4 regions of the Nostoc sp. TCL26-01 genome follow, and region 2 is predicted to be linked to each of the others. Evidence: predicted binding sites of a transcription regulator. Region 2 holds the regulator's gene; each other region holds the start of a gene.

Region 1 (4,544 bases), 2.8 Mb from region 2:
AAATGTCGAGTATGTAGCTAAATTAGCGCAAATTCACCCAGAAATTATTAACTTTCCTCAGCAATATGAAACTCTCGTCGGTGAACGCGGTATTACCCTATCTGGTGGGCAAAGGCAGCGTACAGCTTTAGCTAGGGCTATGCTTGTCCATGCCCCCGTTTTAATCTTGGATGATGCCCTTTCCAGTGTAGATAATCAAACAGCTACACAAATCCTCAACAACCTCTCCGGTGGTACAGCACGCAAGACAGTAATTTTTATCACCCATCAACTTTCGGCGGCGGCAGTGGCTGATAGAATTTTTGTTATGGATAAAGGGAAAATTGTCCAGATTGGCAACCATCTCCAACTAGTCCAGAAAGATGGTCTTTACAGAAACTTATGGAGCCAGCACCAAGTAGAAGAACTACTCCGTTAGTTTTTCATTTCTCTGTGCCTCTGTGACTCTGTGGTAAACAACATAACTTTTCAAACCACAGAGACTAATCTTAGCATTAGTCAGATTTATGGATAGCGTTAGTTTTGATCACAGTCGGGGAAGTATAAAGTGTCAAAAAACTAACCTTAAATAACAATGTTGACCACATCAAAAGCTGTTCGTTACATTGGAGCGATCGCTGCTCTTATATTAATTAGTTTGTTAAGTTCTGTAAATGGATTATCACTGCAACATTCTATCTCTAACTTTGGAGATGGTTTCTTGTGGGGAGTAGCAGATCCAGTGCTTCACTTTGATAGTTTAGTCAATACCTTAGCTATTGGCTACATCGCATCTGGTATGATGCAAGCGGCATTCATCACTGGCTCGTTGATTGTTGCCACAGTTTTGGGTGGGCTGATGTCTTTATCACACATGAATCTACCCGGTGCAGAAATAGCTATTGCTGTTGCCAGTCTTGTGTTGAGTATTTTGTTGGTTACACCCAACCGTCCTCACTGGTTTATTTTAGCCGTATTAGGAGCGATCGCTGGTTTATCTCTCGGCTACCTTGATAGTCAATCAATTATTCAGGTGGGCGGAATATCGCAATTTACCTACTTGCTAGGTATGGTTTTATCTCTGTATGCAGTTGTGACTAGTGCCAAAAAAATTGGTCAAGCGATGAATCAGGAAACCATGTCTAGCGTATACCGGTTTGTCGGGTTAGCCATACTTGGTATCAGTATTGTATGTTTAGGCAACGTCATCGGCTAAGTAAATATCATTACATCCTCCAGATTGAAAAAAGCGATCGCTTCTCAACATAGTCAAGAGGCGATCGCTATATTAATTTATGTAACTCACTCCCTAGATATCCTGCTCGCTTAACTCACGAGTAATATGGTCAAATGGTTCATCCACAAAAGCAGTGTTGGTAACACCTGCACCTGCGACTTGATCCTTAACCAAATCCTTGAGAATTTGTACACCACGCACAGTTGGGCCAATGGGTACACCCAAAGAATTATAAGTTTCTCTTAACCCTTGCAGCACACGCTCATTGAGAACATCTGTGTTGCCAGCCACCAGCGCATAAGTAGCGTAGCGCAGGTAATAGTCCATATCCCGTAAACAAGCTGCATAACGACGAGTAGTGTAGGCATTGCCACCGGGACGAATCAACTCTGGTAGTTCTTCAAACAACTTAGCACCTGCTTGCTTGACAAGGGCTGCGGCATTGGAGTTGATTGCTGCTGCGGCTTGTACACGAGACGTACCACTTTCAAAATAAGATTTGAGGGTATCGAGCGCATTCCGGTCAAAATACCGACCAGCCACGTCATAATTCTTAATTAAGCTTGTTACTGCATCGCGCATTCCTTCTTCTCCCAATCGTTGCTATCTATGGTTTGATATTAATTTGGTTGCAACTACGCACCAGTAAATTTTTGTGCTATTAAAAATAGATTCGGCACAAAAATAATCTATCTGTTACTTAAAGGATTCTATGCCAAAGTTGACCCCTATGAGATTAACTTTCATGGTTTTGTGCAGATGTCGAAAGAAAGGTTAATATTACCTGTAATCCAGACAATCTGTAACAAAGACTACAAAACTGTCGAATGTTTTGAATCTACGATATTTCAGGTGTGTCACAACTTTGTTCCACTCAGTAGGGTTAGATGCTTTGGCAGATCCTGGTTTTAATTTAAGAAATTGGCAGAGTAAGGAGTAACAATGACAACCCCCCAAGAAGTGTTGAAGCTGATTCAAGATCAGAAAATTGAGCTTATTGACCTAAAATTCATCGATACAGTCGGTACTTGGCAACACCTCACCGTGTACCACAATCAAATCGATGAAAGCTCATTTTCTGATGGCGTACCTTTTGATGGTTCCAGCATCCGGGGTTGGAAAGCAATCAACGAATCCGACATGACAATGGTTCTCGATCCCAACACTGCCTGGATCGACCCATTCATGGAAGTGCCAACGCTGAGTCTAACTTGTAGCATCAAAGAACCTCGTACAGGAGAATGGTACAACCGTTGTCCACGAGTCATTGCTCAAAAAGCGATCGACTACTTAGTTTCTACCGGCATCGGTGATACAGCTTTCTTTGGCCCTGAAGCTGAATTTTTCATCTTTGACAGCGCCCGCTTTGCCCAAACCGCCAACGAAGGCTACTATTTCTTAGACTCTGTAGAAGGTAGCTGGAACTCTGGTAGAGATGAAGGCCCCAACCTGGGTTACAAACCACGCTTCAAAGAGGGTTATTTCCCAGTTTCCCCCACGGATTCTTTCCAAGACATCCGGACAGAAATGCTGTTAACAATGGCAAAATGTGGCGTACCCATCGAAAAGCATCACCATGAAGTTGCGACCGGTGGACAGTGCGAACTCGGTTTCCGCTTTGGTAAATTGATCGAAGCGGCTGACTGGTTGATGATTTACAAATACGTCATCAAGAACGTTGCTAAAAAATACGGCAAAACCGTCACCTTCATGCCAAAACCAATTTTTGGCGATAACGGTTCCGGTATGCACTGTCACCAATCTATCTGGAAGGATGGTCAACCCCTGTTCGCCGGTGATCAGTATGCTGGTTTGAGTGAAATGGGCTTGTACTACATTGGTGGTATCCTCAAACACGCACCAGCACTCTTGGCTATTACCAACCCCAGCACCAACTCTTACAAACGCCTAGTTCCTGGTTATGAAGCACCAGTTAACTTAGCTTATTCTCAAGGTAATCGTTCTGCTTCTGTGCGGATTCCTCTGTCTGGTACTAACCCCAAAGCCAAGCGTTTAGAGTTCCGTTGTCCAGATGCTACCTCTAACCCATACTTGGCATTTGCTGCCATGCTGTGTGCTGGTATTGATGGTATTAAGAACAAAATCCATCCTGGTGAACCCTTAGATAAAAATATCTATGAACTCTCTCCAGAAGAATTAGCCAAAGTTCCTTCTACACCCGGTTCTCTGGAACTAGCATTGGAAGCACTAGAAAACGATCACGCTTTCTTAACAGGATCAGGAGTCTTTACTGAAGACTTTATCCAAAACTGGATTGATTACAAACTAGCTAACGAAGTTAAACAGTTGCAACTCCGTCCTCATCCCTATGAGTTCTACATCTACTACGATGCTTAATTAAGAACTGTAATTAAGATTATAAATTGCCACCCATAAGGGTGGCTTTTTTGCTGGCAATTTGATTGAGAAGATGATCTTAGTTAGCTCATCGACGCATTGCTGCGACCATAAATTGTTCTGGTAGTAGGATCAATCTTCCCTTGAGTGGGATTCCAATAGTGGGATAGTTCTTCTGTAGGTAAGCCAAGTTCTTGTGCGGAACGCATCAGCATCGATTGTTGACGGTTCTTCACTTGTTGATATTGGCGCATCATAATGGCACGAGATTTTTCTTGAATAGACATAGAATATTTCTCCTAGTGATAGTGATATTAATTTAATTTCATGCTTGTAAAAATTAGTTTAGCAAAAATTCTGTATCTTATGCTACGAAATTGATTATTTGTTATAAATTTTAATATACTGAGGCAGTAGAGCAAAAAGATTGCTCAATTCACACTTAGTTTGCTATGAGGAATTTTTAACAGCCATTGCATAAGTGAAGGAAGTTTTACCGATAGCTAAAAGTGGAAAATTTTCATAAATCATCAGCAAAAAATCACATACAAATTTCGGAGAGCTGAATATGCGACGAATTGCCATTATCGGAGCAGGTCAAGCAGGACTGCACTTAGCTGTTAATCTAGTTGATGCAGGTTATGGAGTGACCTTGTTTAGCGATCGCACTCCAGAAGCGATCCTCAATGGTAAACCAGGAGGAATGCCAGTACTGTTTCCTAATTCAATGCAACTTGAAGAAAGGCTAAATTTTTGGCAAGAGGAATTTCCCGGTAGCGATGTCTTCCGCAGCGAAGTGTTAGACCCAGAAGGAAACCTGGCCTTAACTGTATCTTATCCCTTAGAACAGCCTTGGCAAGCTGTAGATCAACGATTAAAATTCTTTACCTGGATGCAAGAGTTTGTCAAAATTGGTGGTGAACTTGTCGTTCAGAAAATGACGCTTGCTGATTTAGAAGAATGTGCTAAA
Region 2 (4,544 bases):
GTTACGGTTGGCTTCTCGTAGTAGTTGTATGATTACCTGACGAGCTGCTGTAGCTTGGTTAACGCGAACTACACCACCGGCTAAAACTTGCCCACGCACTAATGCTAGTTTACCTAAACGTAAATCACGATATGACTGGTAATATTTTTCCAGTCTAGCTACTTCTTGTTCTAAATAATCTTGCTGTTTTTCTAATTCTTTGAGACGAGATTCTCTCTTAGCAATTACTTCTTCGCGGGCTGTAATTTCTACGTTGCGATTTTGGATGAGTTTATCGAGTTGGGAAATTTTGCGATCGCGTTGTTCTATAGTTTCTTGGCGATTAGCTAGTTCCCTATCGCGTTGTTCTATAGCTTTTTGGCGGTTAGCTAGTTCTCGATCCCGTTGTTCTATGGCTTTTTTGGCTTCTGCAAATAATTTTTGGCGTTCTGTCCTGAGTTGTTCAACTGCTGCTTGTAGGGCTTTTCTTTGATTGTAAACGCTTTGTAGTTCAGCGATCGCTCGCCTATATTGTGTGACTATTTGCCCAAGTTGTTTTTGTGTACGCTGGAATTGTGATTGGGTTTGTGCTAAGTCTTTTTGCGCTTTTAATTTTTCTTTTTTAGCTTCGTCTCGCTGAGTTTCTACCTGTTTTTTATCGTTTCTTGTAATCTCTAATTCTTGATTGGCTTTATTGCGCTCATTTTCTACCTGACTTTTTTGGGCTTCTGCGACTTTTAACTGTTCCCGCTTTTGTCTGAGGTCTTTTTGAATATCTTCTAACTCAAAAACCCCTTTGCGTAAGCCTTCGTCAGCAATAAACAAGATTGCCAGGGTTGTGGCTGAAATCAACCCACCAGTGAGAATAGTTACCAGTACAGCCGTATTTTTGGGGCGAAGCTTAAATAGAGAGAGGCGGGCTTTGCCAACTCTTGTGCCGATGCGATCGCCAACAGTGGCAATTACGCCTCCCAAAATTAGAATTGCTGCGATGAGGATGTACCCGGTGGTCATCTTCCGCTACCGAAATGCGTCCAGATACAGCCTACTACTTTCAATCATTATCTGTGGAGTATGGGAGGGTAACAATAGCCGAAATTACTCAAGATTTTAGATTTACTTCCAACTATGGGTGTTACTTAAAGAAATATAACACGAGCCACCCTTCCTCACTCCATCAGCTTTTAACAGTTATCAGTTATCAGTTATCAGTGAAGAGTGATGTATTTATCCTTGGCGAAACACCGCACCAATTAGTGGTAGGCGTTGGTGGTGGGTTTAAATCCCCCACCATACGCTGTGATAACTGTTCACTGATTTAAGTGAACTGCCGACTGAGAGTTACGGGTTTATGCACAGTGATTTTCTTTTTGTGGATAGAAATCATCTTCTTCTCACGCAAATCCCCTAATAACCGAGTAACGGTAACGCGAGTAGAACCGATGGCTTCAGCGATCGCTTGATGAGATAGCTTCAGATCAATGGTGATGCCATCAGCACAAGGCACACCAAAATCACGACAGAGAATCAACAGAAAACTCACCAACCTCGAACCCATATCCCGGTGAGCTAAGGTTTCAATCATCATCTCTGTTTGCAGAATCCGCGAAGATAGACCCCGCAGCATCAACATCGATAATTCTGGATTTTCCTTGAGTGCTTGCTCAACTTGTTCAATTGGTGCAGACAATAACTCTACAGGTGTAAATGCCACCGCATGATAAAACCGATCCGACTTGTTTCCTGTCAACAAAGACAACACACCAAAAACGCTATTTTCTCTCAGCAGTGCAACTGTAATTTCTTCTCCTGCCTCGTACACCCTGGAAAGTTTCACAGCGCCTTTCAAAAGAAAATAAACTCGTTCAGCTGGATCGCCAGGAAAAAAGATCGTTTTATTGCGTTCAAACGTTTCGACAACAGGCGGAAAAGCGCCGGTTGCCATCTGACGAAAAACATTTGCTAGGGCCTTATCTTGTGTCACGATCATCTCCCTTCCCCTACCCAATGCCGGAAAAACAAAAAATCAAAACTAATTACCTAAGAATACACCTGAAAAATCAATAAAGCACCGTTAACCTTTCTGTACTTTACTATACTCAAACATACAACTTTATAGTTATTTGTTCATAATGATACCCAATTTCTGCTATTTTTAGCTAGCTGTTCTTGATAGATACTTCTACTTCATGTAACCATCAGGTTTTTTGCATAAAAAATTAAGTAATCTTGAAAAAATCTTCAGCAATAACAGACATTTTTATTTGAGAAAACATTCTTACTAATAATCATTTTGACGAATCCTGTATAAAACAAAGACAAACGCACCCCAGATTCTAGTATGCTCCTAATGAAGGCATTTAGGGGATGGAGGCTAGAGGCTAGGGGCTAGAAAGGAGCAGAGGAGAATAAGAATTGCCACGGACAACTGACAACTCACTACTCAGCACTCAGCACGGGCTGCATCGCTCCGCTTTCGCTAACAGCACTCATTACTCATTCTCAGCACTCTTTACTAATGAATCTCTCACGTTAATTACATCAAAAGTTTTTATGCTGAATCTGACTGGAAAAAACGCCCTGGTTACAGGTATCGCCAATAATCGCTCTATTGCTTGGGGAATTGCCCAACAACTGCACGCTGCCGGAGCTAATCTTGGTATAACTTACCTACCAGATGAAAAAGGCAAAATGGAGAAGAAAGTTGCCGAACTAGTAGAACCACTCAACCCTAGTTTATTTCTTCCCTGTAATGTCCAAAACGACGAACAGATTCAGTCTACCTTTGAAACCATCCGTGATAAATGGGGTAGGGTAGATATTCTGATTCACTGTCTTGCTTTTGCTAACAAAGATGATTTGACAGGAGATTTTAGCCAAACTTCTCGCGCTGGTTTTGCCACTGCTTTAGAAATTAGTACCTATTCGTTGGTGCAGTTAAGTGGTGCAGCAAAACCTCTAATGACAGAAGGCGGTAGCATCATTACATTGACCTATTTAGGTGGTGTGAGAGCAGTGCCTAACTACAACGTTATGGGAGTTGCCAAAGCAGGATTAGAATCGAGTGTGCGTTATTTAGCATCAGAATTAGGCCCCCAAAATATTCGGGTAAATGCCATATCTGCCGGCCCCATCCGCACCTTAGCATCCAGCGCCGTTGGTGGCATTTTAGATATGATTCACCATGTAGAACAAGTAGCACCCCTGCGTCGTACTGTCACCCAGTTAGAAGTGGGCAATACTGCGGCATTCTTGGCCAGTGATTTAGCTAGCGGCATCACCGGACAAGTCCTGTACGTGGATGCAGGGTATGAAATCATGGGAATGTAATAGGATGAGGGGATGGGGAAAGAGGGAGATGGGGGAAAGAACCTATACAAGTTTTTCCCTTTGTCCCCTTCCTTGTCCCCTTGTCCCCTTGTCCCCAGTCTCTATGCAAATCACCAATTATCCCCAAGTAAATTTATCTTCCTTACCGCGAATTGCCTCTGTTCACCGGACAACAGGGGAAACTGATATCGAGGTGACAATCAATCTAGATGGTACAGGCATTTGTAACGCAGCCACTGGTATTCCGTTTTTAGACCATATGTTGCATCAGATTTCCTCCCACGGATTGATTGACTTGGATGTCAGAGCCAAGGGAGACTGGGAAATTGATGATCACCACACAAATGAAGACGTAGGTATCACTTTAGGACAAGCTTTATATCAAGCATTAGGCGATCGCAAAGGTATTGTCCGCTTTGGTAATTTTCTCGCACCTTTAGACGAAGCTTTAGTACAAGTAGCCCTCGATTTCTCTGGCCGTCCTCACCTCAGCTACGGCTTGCAAATTCCGACTCAACGGGTAGGAACCTATGACACGCAATTAGTGAGAGAATTTTTTGTAGCATTGGTCAACCATAGCCAAATGACACTGCATATTCGCCAATTAGACGGCATCAATTCCCATCACATCATTGAAGCTACATTTAAAGCCTTTGCCAGAGCCACCAGAATGGCAATAGAGGTAGATCCTCGCCGCGCAGGTACAATTCCTAGTTCTAAAGGGGTTTTGTAGGATTTGGTATCGACTTTCTGTGGCTCTGTGTCTCTGTGTTTAAATAAATTACTTTTTAACACACAGGCACAAAGTTAAGAGCTAAACTCAGCGCCAGCCTAAAAAACGCAATGTGGGGACAATTAGGTAGTAGGTAACGGCTAACCAAAAACTCATGAGAATGCCTGTAGAAGCGAAAAAAACAATGGGGAGAGATAATTCTGACCAGGGATGGGGGCTAGAAGATGGGATGATGGTGGGGGGAAATCCTAAGATTAAGAGGACGGCAAGAGCGATCGCACTCCCAAAGCCACCCATAATGGCATAAACTATGTGATGGCTACGGAAACCCATACTCAGGGATAATAAGAAAACAGCGATCGCTGTTGCTCCCACTAAAGCTTCATCAGGGGCTATAGCTGTTGTCATGACTTGCAAAAATAACCAACCAAAGACGTAGCTAATCATACCCATGAATGAGGCTACCAAAAATCGCCGTCGTTGAGCAAAAGACCCAGACATG
Region 3 (4,544 bases), 3.3 Mb from region 2:
TTATCTTCTCTAGTCGCTAGTGCAATTGCTGGTGCGATCGCTGTTACAGGTTAACTGACCTCTCTCCAAACCTCTCTCCTTGTAGGAGAAAGGCTTTGAATCTTGCTCCCCTTCCCTTGTAGGGAAGGGGTTGGGGGTTAGGTTTGTATTAGATTAAGACGGTGCGTTACTTCGTTAACGCACCCTACAAAAATAAAAATCTATCGCCACATTTAAAGCTTGCCACGCCACTACATTGAAAAACGCCATAATAAAAAACCTCGGTAGCAAACCGAGGCTAGAAGGAGAAGTCCAAATGTCAATGAAAGATACCGATACCGAATTCAGCGTTGATGAACCAACTAAAAACAAGAAGCCTATATCAAAGTAGTAACGTGTAGATTGTTACTACCTTTACTTAGTAAGTCTTGCTAACACAGCTGCGTCAAATGATTATCAGCAGCCACATGAATTCCTTGTTTGGTAACTCAATTGTTATCTTATGTAAATGATTGTAACAGAATCTTTACGAATCGATCAACAAGTTAATATTAACAAAAACAAATATTTAATATAAGTTTTATTTATAGATAAAAATAGTACTAGTAATACTCTTGACGACACATAGAAAATTATAAGAGCATCTGGTCACAAGCTAATAAAAATCTGGGTAATTATCAAAAATCTGGATCTGAAGAGTTAGTTAGCAGAGTGCATCAGTACGAATAATTCCTCAGTATTTTCAGATGCTATTTAACTGACACAATCTGCATATTTAATACTTTTTATACTTGAGTCATGCGTTTTTCTTTGAGATAGGTAAACACAGATTTATCTCCAATATCAGGAGGAATAGCTTGCACCGCTTTACGCACGGCAAACACTAGAAAGAAAATTGCCCAAATGCCTAACAGAACTTGTTCCCATTGAGTTGGTAAAATTCCTAGCAAATGACCCAACAACAAAAGGGGTACAGTTACGGTCAATATTTTAGTTTCTAGACGATGAAAACAAAAAGCTTCTTTAAAATAGATGCCTGTTAAAGCCGCGAAAGTAAAACCAACACCCAAAATAGTTAAGGGTTGGTTGTAGACAGTAACAGCAAAAGGTTGATCATCAAAATGAGCGATCGCTAATGCAGCAATGCTACCAATCAACCAAAACGCCTGCAATAGTCTATGCAACGGTGCGAGGTAAATATGAATAGTCAGCAAACTTACACCCAAGGCTAAAGTGAAGCAAGTATATAAAGGTGTCAGTGCTTGTAATACAGGGGGATGATTGTTGAATAAGACTAAAGCGCTGCCCACAGCAAAGCAAACAGCCGCTACCATTAAGCCAGCACGATAGATAATCACACCATTGCGATCGCTCTGATCAATAGTAAACTCCCCAAACTGACCTTGATAAACTTCTGGAACAGATATTGTTGATGTAGTCATAAGTAAATGGGTAATGGGTAATGGGTAAGAGTCATTGGTCATTATTTCTTCATTTTGAATTTTGAATTTTGAATTGATTTTGCACTCAGCACTCACTAATTACTTCTAGGGTATCTTGTAAGTCGAGTTGTAACTGTGTGTGTGCGTTACCGCTATTGATGGCAATTTCTATCCAGCCATGACTGCCAATTAAAGCTGTGGCTTCTCCAGGTTGGACATTACTATAGGTGTCACATCCTGGAATGATCAAACCATTAATTTTTACATACCATTTTTTGTCCTGGACGTAACTACCGGGAATATTGCTGACCAAGTTACCAAAGTAATCTATATATTGAATACAACCAATTGCACCAGTTGTTGTTTGCCTACAATGCTGAATATCTATCTGTACTAAGGCTGTGGTGTCGATTTCTTCTCCTAGCTGTTGGAGAGGGACACCACTAGCAAGATGAGCGCCGACTGGTGCAAAAATATCTCTACCGTGAAAAGTATTGCTAGGTTTGGGGATTCGCCAATATTGGGAATTAGTCAGTTCGACGGCAGCAATTGCTGGAGTTTGGGCTAATACACCACTAAAGATACCGTTATCTGGCCCCACTAGCAACCCATGAGCAAATTCTACTGCGATCGCTCGTCTTGTGCTACCCACACCTGGATCTACTATTGCCACGTGTATAGTTCCCTCTGGGAAGTAAGGATAGGCATTTAGCAAACAAAACCTAGCAGCAGCAAGATTTTGCGGTGGTATCTGATGGGTTAAGTCTACCACCTGCACATGAGGATTAATCTGCCAAATTACTCCTTTCATCACAGCAGCATAGACATCGCGATCGCCAAAATCGCTCAATAAAGTCAGAATTTGCTGATTTGATAACTTTTTTGAGATAAAACTCATCATAGGCGTACATAAAATCAAAAAAATCTGTAACAAAGACTACGAAAATTGTGTTATGTTAGGAATCACAGATATAAAGTAGAAAACTTAAAGAGGTTCAACTATGACTCAAAACAGACTCAAAGCAGGTAATGCTGCTCAAGAAGTACACAAACTCAATATTCAAAGAAATATCGAGCATCGCTTAGAAGTAGCGCGAGCTAAAGGTGATGAAAGGCTAGTTCGGCAGCTAGAAGCTGAATTAAGACAATTTGCTTAATTTTTCAGGTTCATTTGTTCATAGTGTTGTTGTGTTACCCCGCCTACGCGGGTTTTTTATTATTTTCTCTGTGTCTTTGTGGTTAAATAATATTTTTCTACCACAAAGGCACAGAGACACAGAGGAGACTCCCCACTCATCGTTAGAGGGTGTTGGAAAAGTTTCAGTAGGTATAAAAATGTCATTCTGACTGGAGCGGAGCGTAAGGAAGAATCTAGGTTTTGTGGCACATATTGAGATGTTTCATTCCGCTACGCTGCATTCAACATGACAAAGAAACAGACTTTTCAAACGTCCTCTTAGAATAGTAAAGAAAGCTCTCCTGTGTTTTGATACTAATGGGTGAGTAATTTATTGCTGATTTGCTACAAGCTAAATATCAGCAGTTCCGTGAAACTGGTAAGGGTGCGATGACAAGACGAGAAAACAATTCTTGGATAAACCGTGTTGCTGATGTCTGGAGAAAGACAACAGACGGTTTAGTGCAGAGTTTGCCCCTTGAACAGGTTTCACAGAGGTTTGTACAGTGGTTTAGTGTTGATGAAGCGGAAATTGCTGATATTTTAGAGAAAGTACGGGAAGAATTACCGACTACAGAAGCTTTATTGATTGGTAAACCGCAAGCAGGTAAAAGCTCAATTGTCAGAGGATTAACTGGTGTCTCATCTGAGATTGTGGGACAAGGGTTTCGTCCGCATACACAATATACTCAACGTTATGCTTATCCATCTGATGACTTACCCTTGTTAATTTTTACAGATACAGTCGGGCTGGGAGACGTTAACCAAGAAACTCAAGCAGTCATTCAGGAGTTGGTAGGAGATTTACAGCAGGAAAGTAGCCGGGTCAGAGTGTTGATTTTGACTGTGAAAATCAATGATTTTGCCACTGATACCCTACTACAAATTGCTCAAAATTTGCGTCAGCAATACCCTGAAGTTCCCTGTTTACTAGCAGTGACTTGTCTACACGAAGTATATCCCCCTGATGTGATCAATCATCCTCCATATCCACCAGACTACCCAGAAATCAACCGCACTTTCAGTGCTATTCAAACAGCTTTTGCTGGATTGTACGATCGCTCGATCCTGATCGACTTTACTCTAGAAGAAGACGGTTATGATCCAGTATTTTACGGTTTAGAGAGATTCCGCGATACCCTAGCAGAACTACTCCCAGAAGCAGAGGCGCAAGCTATTTATCAGCTATTAGATAAGCAAGTAAGTGAAAAACTCGGCAATCTCTACCGGGATGTAGGTAGACGTTATACTCTATCATTCGCTGTTATGGCAGCTACACTTGCAGCTGTACTGTTACCATTTGCTACTATGCCCGTACTTACGGCTTTGCAAGTATCGATGGTGACAATTTTGGGAAAACTATATGGTCAAACCTTGTCTCCATCACAAGCTGGTGGTATTGTGAGTGCGATCGCCGGTGGTTTTTTAGCCCAAGCCATAGGACGAGAATTAGTTAAGTTTATCCCAGGTTTTGGTAGTGCGATCGCTGCATCTTGGGCAGCTGCTTATACTTGGTCTTTAGGAGAGACAGCTTGTGTGTATTTTGGTGATTTAATGGGTGGGAATAAACCCGATCCTCAAAAAATTCAATCTGTCATGCAAGAGGCGTTTGAGAAGGCAAAAGAACGATTTAAGGGAATTTAATCTAAGTGACAAATTATTAACGATGATATTGGTAAACCCGCCCCTACCCGAATTATCGTTCAAGATAAAGAAACTAAATTTAACTTGTTTTTTTGAATAATTGAACAGGCTGATTTTGTAGTTCAGAAGTGATGAGTTTCACTCGCTCAACTACATCAATCATATATTGATAATTTGGGACTTTTCCATTGGGTACATATCCTACTTCTTCAGCCAAAACAGCAGGAAATTCACTCATAACTTTGCGGATATATTCTTGACGATTGCGTTCTACATTTGGCCCCAGTAACACCACACCAGAT
Region 4 (4,544 bases), 680 kb from region 2:
TTACGATTTGAAATCCATTTGGATCTCTAAACTGGACTTCGCTTGCTGTTTTATTAACTGTGAAGAATGATTTTTCAGGGTTATTAATGAGTGTTAAATCATTGAAAAAACCTAACAGATTGTTAACATTAACATTGGCAAAATTACCGAAATCTGAAAACAGAGGATCATAATTAATTGATAAAAATGCACGCTCTATAGGTGATTCCATCTCGAAATTGATGTCAATGTTAATAATCTCTAGATTATTTATTTCATCTTTGTCTTTAGAAATAGTTAATTTACCGAATCCTGAAGAAGAAATATTAGTCTGAGCAACACCTGGATCAGGATTACGAGTTAAACTAAAATCTTTGATTGCTTGAAGATAAACTCCCCTTTCAAAGTCTACTAAATCTGTATCTTGGACTGTTAAATCAATCTTAAATTCATAACTACTGTTCCTTCCAAAACCTGACCATCTAGCTCTTTGAGCTTGAGCATCGTCGGGAAATAAGCAAAATAACCCTGCGGAAAGACAAACTAGTGCTGCTATTTTTTTCATTTTTTTACAACCTATAAGTAATTACACTTATATATACCATAATTTATAGGTATTATCTTACTGAAAAATACCTTGAATTTTGCATAAAAATACGGTACACTAGCTAATAGCTCATTATGCTGCCAATAATTAGTGATTTGACCTAAATTTCTTACGAAATTTATCAAACAGAAATCCAGACGCTGTAGGGGCGGGTTCACAAATATACTTCAATCATTCACGAATATCTCATGAACCCGCCCCTACCGTTTTGTGAGAAATGCAGGTTGAGAGTCTTTTTTGACAATGGAGTGTAGCTTTTTTCTAACTCCCGAAAAAATGGGGGAATCGGGAGTGTGAAGTTTGAACTATTTTCCCAATTCTTGCGATCGCCAGGTAGCTGCTTTGACGGCTTCGATTAAGGCTGAACGAAATCCGGCTTTTTCTAATTGAGCAATGCCGGCAATTGTTGTGCCACCGGGACTGGTAACTCTGTCTTTGAGTTCTGCGGGGTGGATTTTGCTCTCTTGCAATAGGGTAGCTGTCCCCAGGACTGTTTGTAGAGCTAGTTGATTGGCAATGCCTCTGGGTAAGCCAGCAGCAACTCCACCATCGGCGAGGGCTTCTACTAACAAAGCCACATAAGCGGGGCCACTACCAGATAGTCCGGTGACTGCATCCATTAAAGATTCGGCTACTTCTACCACTTCCCCGACTGCGGCAAAAATTTGTCCGGCTAACTGATGGTGCTTGGCGTTGGTATACGCACCAGGACAGATGGCGGTAATACCTGCGCCCACGGTGGCTGGGGTGTTGGGCATGGCTCTAATGACTGGTATTTGCGGAAATGCCGCTTCTAGCTGATGTAGCGAAACTCCAGCCAAGATGGAAATCACTAGAGGCGAGTGTTCTATTGTGAGAATATCTGCTAATTCTTGAGCGATCGCACTAAATACCTGCGGCTTTACTGCCAAAAACACAACTTCTTGGGATTGGGTGAACACCAAGCTGTTATCTGTGGTGACACTCACATCATACTGCTGCTGTAAAAAAGCTTGGCGTGCTGCTTGGGGTTCGCTGACTATCACCTCTGAGGGTTGATAAATTCCCCTGGCAATCAGGCGGGATAACAGTGCTTCTCCCATTACCCCACCACCAATTAAACCAAATTTTATAGTCATGAGTTACTACTCAACAGTCAATAGTCAATAGTCAATAGTCAAAAACTGAGAGCTTTGGACTCTTGACTATGGACTATTGACTAATTTAACTCTATTGTGCTGCCATGCGGTTAGTTTCGTTACCCCAAGTTGTTGGGGTGGGAGGAACTGGACGTGAAGGGCGCGCTGGGGGTTGGGGTACTTCATGAATAACTCCACCTTGGGTGCTAACTTGCACGCAACTGGGCGTAAACAAAAAGATACTTTCGCCAATACGCTCTTGATGTCCGTCTAGGGCGTAAGTACCACCTGCAACAAAATCAACTGCTCGTTGAGCTTGATCTGGGTCCATGATAGTCAAGTTCAACACTACTGACTTGCGCTCACGTAATGCTTGAATTGCCTGGGGCATTTCTTCAAATGTACGAGGTTCAAGTACCAATACTTCTGAAATTCCGTTAATTGCTCCTGGCATACCAATCACATTCCCCATTGTCGATTTTGTTCCTGTTGCTACGTCATCACCCATTGTATTCATGGGTTCGCGCCAACGTCGATTGTTTGGAGCAGCCTCGGTTGGTGCTGGTTGGGGGTTTTCTTGTTGATACAGATTTTGGTAATTATCTGTATCTGCTTCTTCCTCGTAGTATTCGTATTCCACTTGCTCGTTGAGACCAACAAAGTCTCGTAGCTTGGAAAATATGTTGTTCATTTAGTTGCACTCCTTTTGCAATTTGCCTCTATTGATTCAGTTCATAAGTTGACGTAGCTAATGCGATCGCTACAACAGGCAGGAAGCCTCACAATTTTATCGTTATTTGTAGCATCTACTACTGCTATGGGCAACGAACTGGCGTTGTTGATAACGCCTGTACATTAACCTAGATACAATAATTGAGTCAAGATTATATCCCAACATTTCTTCCAAAGAAAGTTAAATAAACTTGACTTTTGCTTGATTTTCTAAATGTTTATTTTTGTTTACATCAAAAAAATAGTATTTTTTATTACCAAAGCAATGTATTGACTTAAGTAATACGTAGTCAGCAGTGATTGATACCCTCAAAAAAGCACGAGTGCTTCTGCTTAAGTGCGTTTGCCAAACAAAATGGTTCCTAATCTTACCATCGTTGCTCCAGCTTGCACTGCTAGTTGGTAGTCCCCTGACATCCCCATTGACAACTGTGCCATTTTCAGGTGAGACCAGTTTTGTGCTTGAATTTCTTTTGCTAATTGATACGTAGTATGAAATACATTTAAAATTTCCGTATCAGCTAAACCAAAAGGCGGAATTGTCATTAAACCCTGAATTTGTAAATTTTTACACTGGTCGAGGGCTGGTAAATCTGCTTGTAATTCTGATACACTCCATCCCGACTTTTGAGGATCTGGAAGAATTTTTACTTGTAGACACACCTGACAACTAACTCCTAGCTGTGATGCTAGTTGATCTAAGCGCTGTGCTAACTTCAGATTATCGACAGAGTGAATCCAGTCAAATTGTTCCAGGGCTTTTTTGGCTTTATTCGCTTGCAAATGACCGATAAAGTGCCAAGTAATATCCGATAAGTCTGATAACTCGGCTTGTTTACTAGCCGCTTCTTGAATGCGATTTTCACCAAAATCACGGACACCAGCAGCATAGGCTAAACGAATAACCTCAGCCGACATTTGCTTAGTCACAGCAATCAACTTGACTGAAGGCGGAAGTGAGTTACGAATTTGCGTAATCCGTTCGTGAATCGAACTAATCATTGGAAGGTGCGTTGGAAAACACTCTGAAGCTGATCGTACTCCTGTAATTGACCATTGCGACGCAAAGTACGCAAGCGATTTTCCAATAACATTCTGGCTTCAGTACGCCCTATCGGCTGAAACTTAATAGCTTTAATGTCATTCGCCACTAAAAAGAATAAGCGCTGGGCATAAAGTGTCGTAAACAGATCCTGGTTGTCATCAACCATGCAAATCCGGTACAACAAACCCCATGTAGGGTGATTTATGTAAGTTTCTGCGTTTTCTGGATTCATCTAATAATCAAGTATGAAAATCTATAATTGTTGCCGCCGTGAAATACAAACACTCTGCTGATGATGTCCCTCTTTTGCTAAAATATTTGTGCAGAGTGATGATGAGAATCAGCAAATTCTACCCTTAAATGGCGCTCGTCAAGACCTTGATTTAGTTTCCATCAGCTAGATGAAGCTAACAGTGAGAAAAAACGAAAGGTTTGATAAAGAATCTCAGCTACAACACCCGTAAAGCCATTATTGCCATCTGCTTGGCATGATTCATCTCCAGTTATCATGGGCAGCATAGAAAATCCCTTACTTGTTCGTTGGAAGTTGTCTGTAACGACGGGATGCGCCCTTCTCTCCATGTTGGCATAATTATCACTGATCGGAGAAAAATAGCCAACAGGCGCATTCTCCTAATAATTCTTCAGAATAACAGTCTGTATTGCTACAGTTTGGGCTATTCTCTCTGTGCCTTGGTGACTCTGTGGTAAAAAACGATTTATTTAACCACAGAGTCACAGCGAAAAGTCGGAGCGGAGGTTTCCTCCGTAGACGCTTTGCGGCTTGCCGCAGGCATCTGAACTTTTCAAGACAAAGACACAGAGTTAAGAAAGATCATTAAAACTCATGGCCTAAAACGATTCGTATGGCCCAAAATAGGGTTAGACTAGCGATCGCTATCCAATCCCATGATTTTAAGCGCAGATCATGCCAGGGGACGCGGTGTTCGTGGGGGCTGGTAAAACCGCGTACCATCATGGCGCTAGCCATTTGTTCGGCGCGCAGTAACAGATTTTCTAATAATCTCTCGGCGACAATCATCCAGACTTTGACTGCGCCTTT

The links. Region 2 encodes NtcA, which controls nitrogen genes in cyanobacteria. Its sites were predicted from a motif close to TNTGTANNNNNNNNTACANA; they were not measured.
Region 1: a site for NtcA is predicted at 2,016-2,035, ahead of glnA (type I glutamate--ammonia ligase). Genes of this name have one in related genera too.
Region 3: a site for NtcA is predicted at 2,346-2,365, ahead of FD725_RS12730 (S-adenosyl-l-methionine hydroxide adenosyltransferase family protein). Genes of this name have one in related genera too.
Region 4: a site for NtcA is predicted at 2,501-2,520, ahead of FD725_RS01445 (cell division protein SepF). Genes of this name have one in related genera too.

Annotation. Positions count from the first base shown of each region.
Region 1 covers NZ_CP040297.1:2,502,038-2,506,581, forward strand. Annotated here, with positions in the region: gene FD725_RS10795 (ABC transporter ATP-binding protein) at 1-418, shown strand, start outside; gene FD725_RS10800 (HupE/UreJ family protein) at 575-1,195, shown strand; gene apcB (allophycocyanin subunit beta) at 1,289-1,798, opposite strand; gene glnA (type I glutamate--ammonia ligase) at 2,159-3,574, shown strand; gene FD725_RS10815 (hypothetical protein) at 3,658-3,861, opposite strand; gene FD725_RS10820 (styrene monooxygenase/indole monooxygenase family protein) at 4,143-4,544, shown strand, end outside.
Region 2 covers NZ_CP040297.1:6,433,625-6,438,168, reverse strand. Annotated here, with positions in the region: gene FD725_RS27865 (DUF3084 domain-containing protein) at 1-993, opposite strand, end outside; gene ntcA (global nitrogen regulator NtcA) at 1,298-1,969, opposite strand; gene fabI (enoyl-ACP reductase FabI) at 2,533-3,309, shown strand; gene hisB (imidazoleglycerol-phosphate dehydratase HisB) at 3,413-4,042, shown strand; gene FD725_RS27845 (serine/threonine-protein kinase) at 4,130-4,544, opposite strand, start outside.
Region 3 covers NZ_CP040297.1:2,971,407-2,975,950, forward strand. Annotated here, with positions in the region: gene FD725_RS12720 (MFS transporter) at 1-54, shown strand, start outside; gene FD725_RS12725 (DUF2301 domain-containing membrane protein) at 765-1,421, opposite strand; gene FD725_RS12730 (S-adenosyl-l-methionine hydroxide adenosyltransferase family protein) at 1,507-2,322, opposite strand; gene FD725_RS12735 (hypothetical protein) at 2,423-2,578, shown strand; gene FD725_RS12740 (GTPase family protein) at 2,989-4,242, shown strand; gene FD725_RS12745 (phosphate/phosphite/phosphonate ABC transporter substrate-binding protein) at 4,322-4,544, opposite strand, start outside.
Region 4 covers NZ_CP040297.1:348,335-352,878, forward strand. Annotated here, with positions in the region: gene FD725_RS01435 (hypothetical protein) at 1-544, opposite strand, end outside; gene proC (pyrroline-5-carboxylate reductase) at 892-1,704, opposite strand; gene FD725_RS01445 (cell division protein SepF) at 1,796-2,395, opposite strand; gene FD725_RS01450 (YggS family pyridoxal phosphate-dependent enzyme) at 2,770-3,438, opposite strand; gene pipX (transcriptional coactivator PipX) at 3,435-3,713, opposite strand; gene FD725_RS32255 (hypothetical protein) at 3,875-4,000, opposite strand; gene FD725_RS01460 (energy-coupling factor transporter transmembrane protein EcfT) at 4,320-4,544, opposite strand, start outside.